Regions from separate parts of the Agromyces sp. C10 genome, predicted to be linked through region 1. Evidence: predicted binding sites of a transcription regulator. Region 1 holds the regulator's gene; the other holds the start of a gene.
The links. Region 1 encodes HspR, which represses chaperone genes until heat shock. Its sites were predicted from a motif close to AAGTTGAGTCNNNNNGACTCAACTT; they were not measured.

Region 1 (7,508 bases):
CTGCCCGTGCTCGACGACCTCGACCGCGCCGAGAAGCACGGCGACCTCGAGGGCGACACCCCGTTCGCGACGATCGCGGCGAAGCTGCGCGCGTCGGTCGAGAAGCTCGGCCTCACGCCGTTCGGCGAGGTGGGCGAGGCGTTCGACCCGCAGCGGCACGAGGCGATCTTCCAGCAGCACTCCGACGAGGTCGAGGTCGACACGGTCGCCGACGTCGTCGAGACCGGGTACCTGCTCGGCAGCACGCTGCTGCGTGCGGCGAAGGTCGTCGTCAAGACGCCCGCGTAGCGGGGCACCGCTGGTCGAGGAGGCCGCCCGCGGCCGTATCGAGACCGGGTCACCCGATCTCGATACGCGCCGCAGGCGGCGCTACTCGATCACCGATCCGCACTAGATTTCGAGGAAGGAGGCGCCGATGGCCAGCCAGGATTGGTTCGACAAGGACTTCTACGCGATCCTCGGCGTCTCCAAGGACGCCAGCGACGCCGACATCAAGAAGGCCTACCGCAAGCTCGCGCGCAAGTACCACCCCGACCAGAACCCGGGGGATGCCGCCGCCGAGTCGAAGTTCAAGGAGATCAGCGAGGCGCACTCCGTGCTCTCCGATCCCGAGGAACGCAAGGAGTACGACGCGGTCCGCGCGATGGGGCAGGGCGCCCGGTTCACCGCGCCCGGCGCCGGCGGCGCCGGCGGCTTCGAGGACGTCTTCGGCGGCATGTTCGGCGGCCCGGGCGGCCGCGGCACGCGCTACACCACCCAGCAGGGCGCCGGCCAGTACGACGACCTGCTGAGCGGCCTCTTCGGCGGCGGCCGGTTCGGCCAGCCCACCGGCGGCTACGGCGGCTTCGGCGGCCCCACCCGCGGGCGTGACGTGACCGCGTCGACGACGCTCGACTTCGTCACCGCCACCAAGGGCGACCGCATCACGCTGCAGACCGCCGAGGGGCGCGAGATCACCGTCAACGTGCCCGCGGGCGTCGCCGACGGCCAGAAGATCCGGCTGCGCGGCAAGGGCCACCCGTCGCCCGACGGCGGCGAGGCCGGCGACATCGTGCTCACCGTCAAGGTGCGCAAGCACCCGGTGTTCGAACGTGACGGGCTCAACCTCCGCGTCAACGTGCCCGTCACCTTCGTCGAGGCCGCGCTCGGCGCCACCATCCAGGTGCCGACGCTCGGCGGCGAGCCGGTCAAGCTGCGCGTCGCGCCGGGCACTCCGAGCGGCCGCGTGCTGCGCGTGAAGGGTCGCGGCGTCGAGACGAAGAAGGGCACGGGCGACCTCCTCGCCGTCGTGCAGGTCGCCGTGCCGTCGCACCTGTCGAAGGAGGCCGAGGAGAAGCTGCGCGAGTTCGCCGCGCTCCTGCCCGACGAGAATCCCCGCGAGGACCTCCTCGCCAAGGCCCGGGGCCACTGATGCAGGTCGACGGCGAGAGCCCCCTGTTCGTGATCTCGGTCGCGGCCGAGCTCGCCGGCATGCACCCGCAGACGCTCCGCCAGTACGACCGCATGGGGCTCGTGTCCCCGAAGCGCACGGCGGGCAAGTCGCGTCGCTACTCGATGCGGGATGTCGCGCAGCTCCGCGAGATCCAGCAGCTCTCGAGCGAGGGCGTGAGCCTCGAGGGCATCCGCCGCATCCTCGGCCTCGAGAACGAGGTCACCGACCTCCGCCAACGCGTCCGCGAGCTGGAGCGCGCGCTCGCCGATGAGATGCTCAACCGGCCCGGGCGCCGGGTCTTCGCCGCCGGGGCCCACGGCGAGGTCGTCTCGCTCAAGGCCGGCACGCGCGTACGGCGCGAGAACGCCGTCGTCGTGTGGCGGCCGCTCGACCGGAGCTGAGGTCGGCGAGCGGATTATAGGGCGCGGAGCGCCTCGTGTCTCGCCTTTGTCCGAAATCGGATGTTGCACGCACAATGGCCGGGGCTCTCGGAGAGCCCGGGGGAGGGTGTCGTGCACGGGAACCAGCGAGTGGTGCGCGACCTGCGGCGTGCCGCGGTGCGCGGCGAGATCGTCGCCGAGTTCCAGTCGCAGGTCGACGCCCGGGACGGGCGCACGGTGGCGGTCGAAGCGCTGAGCCGGTGGCGCCATCCCCAGCGAGGCGTGCTCGGGCCGCAGCACTTCATCCCGATCGCCGAGGAGACCCGGTCGATGGATGCCATCGGCGACGCCATGCTCCGGTGCGCCTGCCGCTTCGCTGCCGACCTGGCCTCCGCGGGACGACGGATCGAGGTCGCCGTCAACGTCGCCGCCGTGCAGCTCGAGCGGGCCGACTTCGCCGATCGGGTGCTCGACCGGCTGCGGACTGACGGCATCCGCCCCGAGCTGCTCATGCTGGAGCTGACCGAGTCTCGACCGTCGCCCGCCGCCGCGGAAGGCAACCTCCGCCGGGTGCGCGACCACGGGGTCGGAGTCTCGCTCGACGATGTGCGATCCGTCGAGGAGGCCGAACTCCGCGCGGGCGCGCTGCCGATCACCGAGCTCAAGGTGGACCGCTCGCTGATCCAGCACGTCACCGAGGAGCGCACGGAGGTCGCTCGACTGGTGCGCTTCGCCCGCGATCGAGGGCTGCGCACGGTCGCCGAGGGCGTCGAGACCGAGCTGCAATGGGAAGCGGTGCGAGAGTTGGGATTCGACCGGGCCCAGGGGTTCCTGTTCGGCCGACCGTCGACGCCCGAACGGATGACCGCCCGCCTCCGGGCGGAAGCGGGCGGTCCGGCTCAGAGCGAGCTGTAGGGATCCGCGAACTCGTCGGGGTCCTGCCCCGACGACGTCCCGGACGCGTCGCCGGAATCGCCGATGTCGAGCTGGGTCCAGCTCACCGGCATCCCCGGCGAGAAGAGGATGTCGATTCCCGGGCCGCCTCGAAGCGGGGGGATGGTGACGTATCCGCCGCCGCCCTGGATGGCGGCGAGGATCTGCGCGCGAAGCTCATCGATGGGGTCGGGCAGGAAGTAGTCTTTGCCGTCGACCGTCAGCCGGTGGATCTTCAAGGGATGCTCCGTTCTCTCGTTCCGTCGTCGGGGGTGCGGTGTCAGGGTCCGGCGGCGTCGGCCGGCTCGGGCACCCATTGGAGCCCGGCGCGGCTGTTCGCGCTGTCCATCAGCATCTCGAGCCAGGCCCGGTTGAGCTTGGGTGCGCGATTGCCGCTGAAGCGGAAGTGCACCTGCGCTGCGGGGCTGATCCAGATCACGCTGCGGCCGCTGCCGCGCTCCATCCCGTGGCTCCAGGTGAACATGAACTGCTCGCCGCGTTGCAGCTTCGCCGCGATGACGAATTGCAGGTGCGCGAGCGTGCGGTCCTCGATCTCGAACTCCGAGATCCGCTGACCGTAGATCAGGGTGCCCATCCCGTTCCTCCTCCTGTTCGTGTCACGCTCATCGAGCGGGGGTCGCCTCGACGGGCTCGGGGATCAGTCGCAGGCCACCTGCCGAGTTGGCCGCCTTGGTGAGCACCTCGACCCACCGGGGGTTCAGTTCGGCGGGCTCGGCCCGGTCGAACTGGAACGTCATCGGAATGGTGGGGCTGCACCAGACGGAGGTCCTCGGCGGTGTCGCCTCCTCGTCGATCCAGGTGAACGCGAAGTGCTCACCGCGGCGCAGCTTCGACCAGATCGCCACCTGCAGGTGGGCGAGTGTCCGGTCGTCGAACGTCGCCGAGAGCTTCGAGTTGTATTCCAGTGTTCCCATGTCGCCTCCTTCCTAGCGATACATCTCAGGGCGGTACGCAGGTCGTCACCGAACCCGGCGGGCGGGCCGCGCGGTGCGCCGTGAGCGATGGGCCCGACTACACCGTCACCGATGTGACCCGATCGCGGCCGCCGCGCTTCGAGGCGTACATCGCCTCGTCGGCCAGCCGGATCAGCCGTTCGGGTTCCGGCACGTCGGCCGTGTCGTCGGGAGTCCAGGTCGCCACGCCGACGCTCGCTGCGACGCCGTAGCTGGGGGGCACGCTCGTCAACGGACGGCCCACCTCGTGCCGGAACCGCTCCGCGATGACCCCGGCCGCCTCGGCATCCGCGTTCTCGCACACGATCACGAACTCGTCCCCGCCGTACCTCGCCACCGGGTCCGATGCGCGCGCGACCCCGCGGAGCCGCTCGGCGACCTCGACGAGCACCTCGTCGCCCACGCGGTGGCCGAGGGCGTCGTTGACGGCCTTGAAGCCGTCCAGGTCGATGAACACGATCGACAGCGGGCGCGCGTCGCGCCGTGCGCCGGCGAGCGCCTCGTCCAGTCGGATCTGGAGCAGCTTGCGGTTGGCCAGGCCGGTGAGCTGGTCGTGGAGCGCACGATGGGCCAGCTCCTCCTGCAGTCGCACTCGCCGCAGCACCTGGGAGGCCTGACGGGCGAGTGCGGCGTGGATGTCGCGCGTGTCGTCGTCGAAGACCTGGTCGCGCCCGAAGAAGCAGACGACGACGCCATGGGCGCCGGAGTCGCCTCGGAGCGGCGCGATGCTGAGGGCGGCGAGCCGCTGCTCCTGCAGCGCGACGTCGAGATCGGGGCGGATCGTCGCCGCCTGGTCGAGGCTCGCGACCGTGACGACCTCGTCGCCCTCGATCGCCTGCATGGCGAGGTCCATGAGGCCCGCGGAGATGAGTGGGTCCATCTGGACGCCGTCGACGATGAGGTCCCGGCCGTCGCGCTCGCCGGGGAGGAGGACCGCCGCACTCGCGGCGAGCAGTCCCGTGCGCGCGGCGGTGATGAGCGCCTCCCCGAGCTCCTGGACGCTCATGGCGAGGCCGAAGGCGCTCGATGCGTCCTGGAGCACGCGCACGCGTGCTTCGGAGGCCTCGGCCTGGCGGCGGGCCACGAGCAGCTGACGCTCGTAGTCCTGGCGCTCGGTGGCGTCGAAGACGGCGATGCGGATCTCTTCGGCTCGCTCGCCGTGCGCGGGGACGATCACCGCGTTGATGAGCACGGGCAGGTCGCGGAGATCGGCGCAGCGCATCGAGAGCGCGACCTCGCGGACCTCCCCGGAGAGCCGGAGGACGGTGGCGAATCGGGATTCGTAGAAGAGCTGCCCCGCCGTGGTGAGGAGGTCGACGAAGGCGGTGCCGAGCAGCTCGTCCTCGCCGAGTCCGGTCCAGGTCGCGAGGGTCCGGTTCACGCGCGTGATCACGCCGTCGGCCGTGGTCGTCAGGTATCCGCACGGCGCATCGTGGAACAGCTCGACGTACGACTCGTGGAGTTCGTCTTCGCCGCTCCTGGTGGGCGGCGGGCTGGAGGAGATCGTCATCGCAGGAACGCCGTGATCTCCGCGGCGAGCTCCTCGGGCGCCGACAGGTTCGGGCAGTGGCCGGTGGCCGCGAGCTGGACGAACCGGCTTCCGGAGATCTGCTCGTGCACGTACCGGCCCACGGCCGGCGGGGCGATGACGTCCTCGGAGCACTGCAGGACGAGGGTCGGCGTGCGCACCTGCTCGAGGTCCCGTCGGTTGTCGGAGAGGAAGGTGACCCGAGCGAACTGGCTCGCGATGCGCGGATCGACGCTGCAGAAGCTCTCGGTGAGGTCGGAGCCCAGCTCCGGCCGAGCGGGGTTGCCCATGATGAGCGGAGCCATCGTCTCGGACCATCCGAGGTAGTTCGCGTCGAGGGCGTCGAGCAGCCCTTCGATGTCCGCGTGGCTGAAGCCGCCGGTGTAGTCGTCGTCGTCGAGGTATCGGGGAGACGGACCGACGAGCACGAGCGCGCCGAACCTCGACGGGTCGACGTTCGAGGCCAGGACCCCCACCATCGCGGCGACGGAGTGCCCGACGAACACCGCATCGTGCAGGTCGAGGGCGTCGAGGATCTCCAGGAGGTCGTCGGCGTAGCCGTGGAGGGAGTCGTAGCGCGCCGGGTCGTACGCGCCGAGGTCGGACGCGCCCGATCCCACGGCGTCGAACAGCACGACCCGGTGGTCGGACTCGAACCGCGGCGCGACGGCGTGCCACACCTCCTGGCTGCAACCGAACCCGTGCGCGAACACGATCGGCCGCCCTGCCGGGTCGCCGGTGACGGTGACGTTGTTGCGTCGGAGCACCTGCGACCGGGCGGCGCTGGCAATCGTGCTCATGGTGCTCCTGATCGGCGCGGGGTTCGGGTTCCGCGGACGCGACGGCGCCTCGGTGGCATCCTGCCCGGACTCTATCCCGCCATGAGCCGCCCGACATAGTTTGGACGGTTCGGTCAAGGGGGATTGACGAGGGTCGCCGCGAGCGGGTATGTGGCGGGCGCGGCGGGCATGACGAACTCGGATCGGGTCCGCCCGGTCGACGGCCCTCCTCAGCCCGGAACCGGCCCGAAGCCCTCGCTGTCGAGGTCCCGCGCCCGCTCCTGCGCGACGACCGCCTCGCGGTCCGACAGGCGTCGCAGTCCGGCGAGGGGCTGCGCCATCCGGTGGTTGCCGCGCAGGTGCGGTTCGGCCCGGTCGAGGAACGCCCAGTACCCGGCGGTGACCGGGCACGCGTCGGGGCCGAGGCGCACCTTGGGGTCGAATCGGCATCCGCCGCAGTAGTCGGTCATCTTCGAGACGTACGCGCCACCGGCCGCGTAGGGCTTCGTCGCGACGAGGCCGCCGTCGGCGTGCTGCGACATCCCGACCACGTTCGCGGGCATGACCCAGGGGGTGCCGTCGACGAACGCGCCGGCGAACCAGTCGGTGAGCTCGGCCGGATCGACCGCGCGCTGCAGCGCCCAGTTCCCGAGCACCATGAGCCGCTGGATGTGGTGCGCCCAGCCGTGCGCGCGCACGTCGTCGAGCGTGTGCCGGATGCAGGCGGCGTCCACGCCGGCCGTGTCGAGGGTCGCGAACGGGCGGGGCACCGGTCGGGTCGCCTCGAGGCGGTTGTGGGCGCGCCGGTAGCCGGGCCCGAGGTGCCAGTAGAGGTGCCACATCCAGTCGCGCCATCCGATCACCTGCCGCACGAAGCCCTCGACGCTCTGCAACGGCGCACGGCCGGCGGCGTGCTCGGCGGCGACGCGCTCGGCGAGCGCGAGCGGGTCGATCAGGCCCAGGTTGAGCGGCACGCTGAGCAGCGAGTGCGCCATGACCCAGTCGTGGGTGAGCACCGCGTCCTCGTACGGGCCGAAGTCGCCGAGGCGCGTCTCGATGAAGTCGGCGATCGCGTGCTCGACCTCCTCCTCGGTGACGGCGAAGCGGCGCGGGCCGTCGTCGCCGATGAGCTGCACGCGTCCGTCGGCCTGCCAGCGATCGAGGTCGCGGCGCACCTCGCGGTCGATCTCGTCCTCCTCGGGCCACCACGGCTCCGGCAGGCCCAGCGTGACCGCTCCCCTCGGCGGCGGCTGCCGGTTCTCGCGGTCGAGGTTGAAGCGGCCGCCCTCCGGCTCGGGTCCGCGCATCAGGATCCCGGTGCGCTCGCGCGTCCACCGGTAGAAGTCCTCCATGCGCGGGCGACGGCCCTCGCGACCCGCCATCCACTCGGCGAAGTCCGCCTCCGAGGTGACGAAGCCCCGGCTCGGCAGCATCCGGATGCCACGGCGCCGGAGCGCCGCCCGCGCCGCCCACGACACCGGC
Region 2 (7,508 bases), on a different contig from region 1:
ATACGTCCGGCCAGCAGGAAGCAGCTCGCCGCGGCGTCCGGCATCTCGGCTGCGACGGTCACCCGCGCGGTCGAGCAGCTCATCGCCCAGGACCTGGTGGTCGAGGCGGCCGAACTGGTCTCGGTGCAACGCGGACGGCGCGCCGTCCTCCTCGACGTCGTCGCCGACCGCTCCCTCGTCGTCGGGGTCGACCTGGGCGCATCGAACACCCGCGTCATGCTCGCCGACATGGTCGGGTCCCCGATCGAGCGACGCGAGATCGCCACCCCGATCGAAGCGGATGCCACCGCGCTGGCCGACTGGCTCGCATCGGTCATCGACGAGATCGCTGGCGAGCGCCGGGACCGTGTCGAGTCGGTCTACATCGGGCTTCCGGGCGCGGTCGGCCGCGACGGCTCGACGATCTCGAACGCGCCGAACCTCCCGCAACTCGAGGAGCCCGGCTTCCTGGACTCGGTTCGCGCCCGGTCCGGCCGGCCCGTCCGTGCCGACAACGACGCGAACCTGGCGCTGCTGGGCGAGCAGCACTTCGGCGCCGCGCGCAACGCGCCCACCGCGGTGATGGTGACGATCGGCGCCGGCCTCGGGGCCGGGCTGTCCATCGACGGGCGGATCCTCCGCGGCAGTCACGGAGTGATCGGCGAGTTCGGCCAACTCCCCGCCGGCCCGTTGGGTACGCGGCTCGAGTTGATGGTGACCGGTCCCGGAATCATGCGGCTCGCCAGTGAAGCCGGCGTGCACCTCGACTCGCCCGCCGACCTGTTCACTCCGGATGCCTCGGAGCCGGTGCGATCGCTTCGTGCCCACTTCGACCAGGCGTTGCTCATCGTGCTCACCGCCGCCACGGTCTCGTGCGAGCCCGAGGTCATCGTGCTCGGCGGCGGCATCGCGAAATCGCTCGCACGGGACCTCGCCCGGTACGAGGCGATGCTCGAGCATCACCTTGGGGCCGCACCGCGCCTCACCGCGTCGGAGCTGGGCGACTTCGCAGGCGCCACCGGTGCGGTCGTCGCAGCACTTCACGAGGTCTACCGCGGCCTCGGCGTCGATGAACGTGCCTTCGGAGACCTCCCCGTCGCGGTGCCCGCCTCGGCGTAGCGCCGGAGTCCGCTTCGGTTGCGCCTTGCGACGGCAAGAACGCCCGGCCTCCCAAGGAGGCCGGGCGTTCTGGTCGTGCGTGAGGTCTCGGGAGGCACCGCCCGCGGCGGCGCTCCTCGACCAACGCGGGTCAGGCGGCGTCGGGCAGCGACACCGTCGCGTTGGGCACGGATGCCACGACGAACTCGCCGTCCGCGGCATCGACCCGCACCGCCTCGCCGTCGCCGAGCGCGCCGGTGACGAGGAGGTCGGCGATGCGGTCGTCGATCTCGCGCTGGATCAGGCGACGCAGCGGACGTGCACCGTACTCGGGCTCATAGCCGCGCTCCGCCAGGAGCGCCACCGCGGCATCCGTCACCTCGAAGCCGATCTCGCGAGCCGCCAGGCGAGCGGATGTCGCACCCAGCATCAGGCGCACGATCTGCGCGATCTCAGAAGCCGAGAGCTTCTGGAATAGCACGATCTCGTCGATGCGGTTCAGGAACTCCGGCCGCATCGCCTCGCGCACCTTGCCCATCACGCGAGCCCGCACGTCATCGGACGAGGAGAACCCCGAGCCATCCGTCGACGCCACGAAGCCGAGCGCACCCGACCGCGACGCGAGGAACTCCGAACCGAGGTTCGAGGTCATGATGACCACCGTGTTGCGGAAGTCCACCGTGCGACCCTGGCCGTCGGTCAGGCGTCCGTCGTCGAGCACCTGCAGCAGCAGGTTGAACACGTCGGGATGCGCCTTCTCGATCTCGTCGAACAGCACGATCGAGTACGGGTTGCGCCGCACCCGCTCGGTGAGCTGGCCGGCCTCGTCGTAGCCGACGTATCCGGGAGGGGCGCCCACGAGCCGCGACACGGTGTGCCGCTCGCCGAACTCGCTCATGTCGAAGCGGATGATCGCGCCCTCGTCGTCGAACAGGCTCGCCGCCAGCGCGCGCGCCAGCTCCGTCTTGCCGACGCCGGTCGGCCCGAGGAACAGGAACGAGCCGACGGGCCGGCGCGCGTCACCCATGCCGGTGCGGTTGCGGCGCACCGAGCGGGAGACGGCGGTGACCGCGTCATCCTGCCCGATGACCCGGGCGTGCAGCTCGCCCTCGAGGTTCGCGAGACGCTCGCGCTCCCCCTCGGTGACGCGGTTGACCGGGATGCCGGTGGCCCGCGAGATCACGGCGGCGATCTCGGGCTCCCCCACGGTGGTCGAGTAGGGCGCTCCAGCGCCCGTACCGAGACCCTCGGTGGTGGTCTCGATACGCTCCGCTACTCGACCAGCGTTGCGCGAGGTCGCGTCATCCAGCTTCGCCTGCACCTTCGAGATCTCGTCGCGAATCCGCGACGCCTCCTCGTAGTGCTCGGCGCGGACGGCCGCGTTCTTGTCGGCCTCGAGCTCCGCCAGGCGCTCGATGAGCGCGGAGACATCCACCTTCACGCCCAGCTTGAGGCGCAGGCGCGCACCGGCCTGGTCGATGAGGTCGATGGCCTTGTCGGGCAGCACGCGGTCGGTGAGGTACCGGGCGCTGAGCTCGACGGCGGCGCGGAGGGCGTCGTCGGTGTAGGTGACGCCGTGGTGCTCCTCGTACGCGGGGCGCAGGCCCTGCAGGATGAGCACGGAGTCCTCGATCGAGGGCTCCCCGACGCGAACCGGCTGGAACCGGCGCTCGAGCGCGGGGTCCTTCTCGATGGTGCGGTACTCCTTGAGCGTGGTCGCACCCACGAGGTGCAGCTCGCCGCGGGCGAGGCGGGGCTTCAGGATGTTGCCCGCGTCCATGCCGCCCTCGCCGGCACCACCGGCGCCGACGACCGTGTGCACCTCGTCGATGAACACGATGAGCTCGCCCCGGTGCTCGGCGATCTCCTCCATCGTCTTGGTGAGACGCTCCTCGAAGTCGCCGCGGTAGCGGGTGCCGGCGAGCATGCCGGGCAGGTCGAGTGCGACGACCCGCTTGCCGAGCAGCGCCTCGGGCACGTTCTCCTCGACGATCGCGCGGGCCAGGCCCTCGACGATCGCGGTCTTGCCGACGCCGGCCTCGCCGATCAGCACGGGGTTGTTCTTCGTGCGGCGGCTGAGGATCTCGATGGTCTGCTCGATCTCGTCGGCACGGCCGATCACGGGGTCGAGCTCGCCGTTCATGGCGCGCTCGGTGAGGTCCATGGCGAACTTGTCGAGCATGGGGGTGCTCGATTCCCCCTCCGCCGGTCGAGTAGGCGCGCCAGCGCCGTATCGAGACCCGGTTTCGTCGGACTCGGTTTCAACGTGCTCACCAAGTCCAGCGGCCAGCGCCTCGGCGGTCACGCCGGCGCGCTGCAGCACCTGCCCGGCAGGCGCATCCTGCCCGAGCACGAGCGCGAAGAACACGTGCTCGGGGTCGATGTACGTCGAACCGCTCGAGCGTGCGACCTGGTACGCGTGGAACAGCGCGCGGCTCGCGCTCGGCGTGATCATGGCCGAGTTGACGTCGGCGGTGTCGGATGCCGCGGGCAGCCGCGCCTCGGTCGCCGTGATGATGCGCTCGGGGCTCGCGCCGACGCGCGTGATCGCCTGCGCGACGGACTCGTCCTCGACGATGACGCGCAGGATGTGCAGTGCATCGAGCTCGGTCTGTCCGCGCTCGAGCGCGAAGCGTCCGGCGCGCTGCAGGATGCTCTGGGTGCGCGAGGTCAGGAACCGGCTGAGGTCGATCGACCGCGCCTGCCTGGCCTGCTCACCCGCGAGGTAGCGGGCGAGGAACTCGTCGAACGAGCTCGCGCCGGCCTCGTTAAAGTTGTCGGGCACCTAGGTCCTCCTGGGAACTTGAGTTGGGTACGCTCAAGTTCAACGCCTCCGCGTCATTGATATTCCCGACGCAGGCACGGCTGACCACAGCGCCTACGCCGGCCCCTTGAACTTCCATGCAACAGTGAAGGGCACCGTCAAGTGGAGGACGAATGGCCGCAGTCCCACCCCCGAGTCCAGCCGATGTCGCCGCGCGGATGAGCAATCGTAGGACGCGAGGTGATTTTGACCGCCTCGCACGACACCTGCGTGACAACTACAGCGCAGCCGCCTGGACAGCTCAACAGGCAGGAGTCGACGTCGACGTCGACCTAGAAAGATGGATTGAGCTTGATGGGGCGGGCGCAGTCGCAGACTGGATGGACCCGAACACCTCGGGATTTCAGCTGGTTCGTCACTGGGCACAGGCGCGTGAGGCAGCCGGCATTCCGTTGATCGCAGCGTTGGTCCAGGAGGAACGGTTGTCGCGGGGCGCGATGTCACTTGGACCGTACTTCCGATCTCACGGGCTGTCCCTGTCCGGGGCACTTCTTCGGGCCCGAGAGCAGGTTGCATGGGCGGCACTTGACGCGGCCTTCGCCGCATCATGGCGCAAGCGGATGGTGTTCTCGCAAGCGCTTGGACTTGCCCGCACATATCTCACCTTCCTCATTGAGGCAGCCAAGTTGAGCGAGGAGGTCCCTGATCGATCGTTGCGAGTGAGATTCGGAATCTCCACAGTCCTTGCCGCACGTTTCGGATTAGTTGAGTTGTCGCAACTCGAGAGTGCATGCGAAGCACTCCTCGACGCTCATCAGGATGGCGCGGACAACGCGCTGACCTACTTCCTCGAAGGGTGTCTCTGGCGTTATGACCTCTTCGGAGAAAAGGGCGCGCTTGAGTCTGCGGCGAGGACGATTGGAGGCAGCGCTGGAGGGACGAATCTAAACGCTACGTGGTACCTAAACTGCGGGGAACTGTGGACCAAGCTGGCGGGTGAAGCAAGCACCGTATCGGGTCGCAAGAAGTTTCTCGAACGCGCACTTCACGCGACTGAAGGCGCGCGCTTGTGCAATCCCGCCGAAGCAGAAACTGTGCTGCGAATAGTCATGCTTCAGGCACTCCTCGACGAACTGGGCAAGCGGGGCGTATCGCGCGAAATCGATATCTCGACCAGGGGTATTCGTCTGCCCTTCTGCATGCGAACGAGCCACGCGGTGCTGTCACCAACGCTCGAATGGATTGCTCCTGCGCTTGTCGCCGCGATATCCCGTGATCGACGCGCGGGCGAGTTCGTATTCAGAGATGTGCTTTCGGAGTTGCACTCCTACCTCGCCAAAGTGGACCGAAGCAACGCTCGAGAACACTTACGTAACGCCATACGGACGCGTTCGGGTGCCCCCAAAGGGCGACCTCTGAGAGGGCACCGATCCAGGCTGGCGGATGCTGAGGACAAATTGAACCTCGCTCGGCTTTCGTCGAACGTCACACTTCGACGGGAGGCGCTCACGTTCTTGGGAACCCCGTCCGGCTCGCAATCTGACGACGCGACCAAACTGATTGTGATGGCCCAAGACATTGAATCCAACGGTCCCGTGCCCGGTTCTCTCTTGCGACTGCCGGAGGAGATCGCGTTCGCGGTACGCAGCGGGGATGCGGCGACGCTGTTCGGCGGTGCAGCCAGCTTGGCCATTCGCAGTCACGAATTGCAGCGGAGACGGCTCGGCGGGCGGGGCGGGGTAATCGTCCTGCAAGACGCTGAGAACTCGATCGGGCAGACATTTGTGTTCAAGGCGCTATCATCATCCGCGTACCAACACGACCTACGCCAAACTCAACTCCTTTCGAAGCGAATCAGGGCAACGGGGCAAACGAACCAATTTGGAGTGATTGACCATCTCGCCACCGTTGGATCGGGCGTGCCCGGAATGGAGTTGGGCGATGATGCGTTATTCTCTGTCCGACGATACAACAGCGGCAAGACCCTTGACGAGGTGATTCGACTCGCACCGTCGAATGCCGAACCGGTCGTCCATCGCACAGCTCGGTTTCTGGCGCTCTTCCACGCCCGAGCCAATGCATCTTCCGACGGCTTGAGACGATGTCTCTGGGAGAGGGAGTTTGGCCGGTGGCTGAAGGCAATCTGCGATGATGAGGAGCGCGCCGCAGTGTTCGCCAGTTGGTGGAATATCATGTGTGCTGCGCCACCGCTCCAACGCCGCGATTCACACGCATTAAACTGGCTCGTCGAACCAAGTGGTCGGGTCCTCGCTGTCGACCTCGATGCAAGGGGGACCCGCCCATTCGGATACGAACTGGCACAATTGCTGGAAGACGTGCCACTGTACGACGCGGCAGACTGGGTGTCGCGTTCGCGAGTACTGCGGTTCTACCTCCAGGCTCTGCTCGATTTCGGCGCTACAGACGCACCCGCACACGACGAGGCGATGCAGTACCTTGCCGGCGGTGTCATCGCCCGCGCAGCCTGGATGTTCAGTGCGCCGGGAGCCACGAGCCACCACCGAGTACGAGCCGGGCAGTTGCTCATCGGTGTAGAAAGGGAGTTTCAGGATTTCCCAATCGGAGAGGTCGCGCGAACCCTTCACAACCGATGGACCGAGATCGCGGGCGTAGCGTCCGAGGACGGTGACACCGTTCTGGATCTTCCCGACCGTCGTCGCATCAGCCGGGCCATGGCTTACCACCTTCGGCACAACCCGTACGCCCCGGCGACAAAGGACGGATGGGTTCATGTCGAGGAGTTGACCGAACTCCTCAACGCGAGCGGTTACGACGTTACGCCCGGTGTACTCATGCTGATCGCCGGAGCGGCGGGCGAGCCCCGGTTCCAACGCGATGGACAAGAAATTCGAGCGGTGTACGGTCATTCGGTCAAGCGAGACATCAAGTACGACGTCCGAACTCCACCCGCCTCGCTCTACCACGCGACGCCATTAGAGAACCTCGCCTCAATATTCGAGGCTCGGTCGGGGCTGCTTAAGGGCAGTCGTCAGTGGGTTCATCTCTCTGACCGGCCAGCCATGGCGATGAACGCATCGCGGCGGCAAGGGAAGCCCGTCGCGCTACTTCGTGTCGATGCAGCTAGGACCGAATCGTTGGTTCACGCCGCGGCAAGTACGTGGCTCGCACCTAGAGTCGGTCCGGAGATGCTTGAGATTGTGCCCGCCAGAGAGGTCGCCTCGCTGTTGGTCGAATCCTCGGATGCCTAATCGGGTGGACTGCTTGGCTCGAGGCGCCGATGATTGGGCGAGGCGATATGAGCCCCGGCGCATCGCGGAAAGGGTGAGACGGTTGGATAGCCTCAGTCTGTGATTACTGAGAGCAGCCTTGGAGGTTATGTCTTAGAGGAGCTCGTCGCTCACTGGTTGAGTGCGAGCGGCTACGAGCGTCTTGAGCGCCAGTCTCAGGATACGACGGCGTTGGTCGACCGGAACGGCTCTCTCTATGTCAGGGGTCGAGGGGCCGACCACCAAGCTGACGTACTCGGGCAACTGACGATGACAGTGCCAGGCACCTATCCGCTTCGTCTGTTCGTTGAAGCGAAGCTTCGACGAGACAGAGTGGGCTTAGACACAGTCAGAAACGCTGTCGGCGTGATCAATGACGTGAACGAGCACTACTCGGCCGCCCGAATGCCGGGGTACGC

Region 2: M1L56_RS00510 (ATP-dependent Clp protease ATP-binding subunit) is a predicted target of HspR. The motif match lies at 3,878-3,902, and genes of this name have one in related genera.

The regions. Positions count from the first base shown of each region.
Region 1 is NZ_JALPSX010000007.1:13,335-20,842, forward strand. It holds gene M1L56_RS09185 (nucleotide exchange factor GrpE) at 1-288, shown strand, start outside; gene M1L56_RS09190 (DnaJ C-terminal domain-containing protein) at 416-1,411, shown strand; gene M1L56_RS09195 (heat shock protein transcriptional repressor HspR) at 1,411-1,833, shown strand; gene M1L56_RS09200 (EAL domain-containing protein) at 1,945-2,727, shown strand; gene M1L56_RS09205 (hypothetical protein) at 2,712-2,984, opposite strand; gene M1L56_RS09210 (hypothetical protein) at 3,026-3,340, opposite strand; gene M1L56_RS09215 (ATP-dependent DNA ligase) at 3,369-3,680, opposite strand; gene M1L56_RS09220 (sensor domain-containing diguanylate cyclase) at 3,778-5,229, opposite strand; gene M1L56_RS09225 (alpha/beta fold hydrolase) at 5,226-6,047, opposite strand; gene M1L56_RS09230 (cryptochrome/photolyase family protein) at 6,257-7,508, opposite strand, start outside.
Region 2 is NZ_JALPSX010000001.1:87,410-94,917, reverse strand. It holds gene M1L56_RS00515 (ROK family transcriptional regulator) at 1-1,098, shown strand, start outside; gene M1L56_RS00510 (ATP-dependent Clp protease ATP-binding subunit) at 1,229-3,862, opposite strand; gene M1L56_RS00505 (RNA 2'-phosphotransferase) at 4,222-7,071, shown strand; gene M1L56_RS00500 (restriction endonuclease) at 7,171-7,508, shown strand, end outside.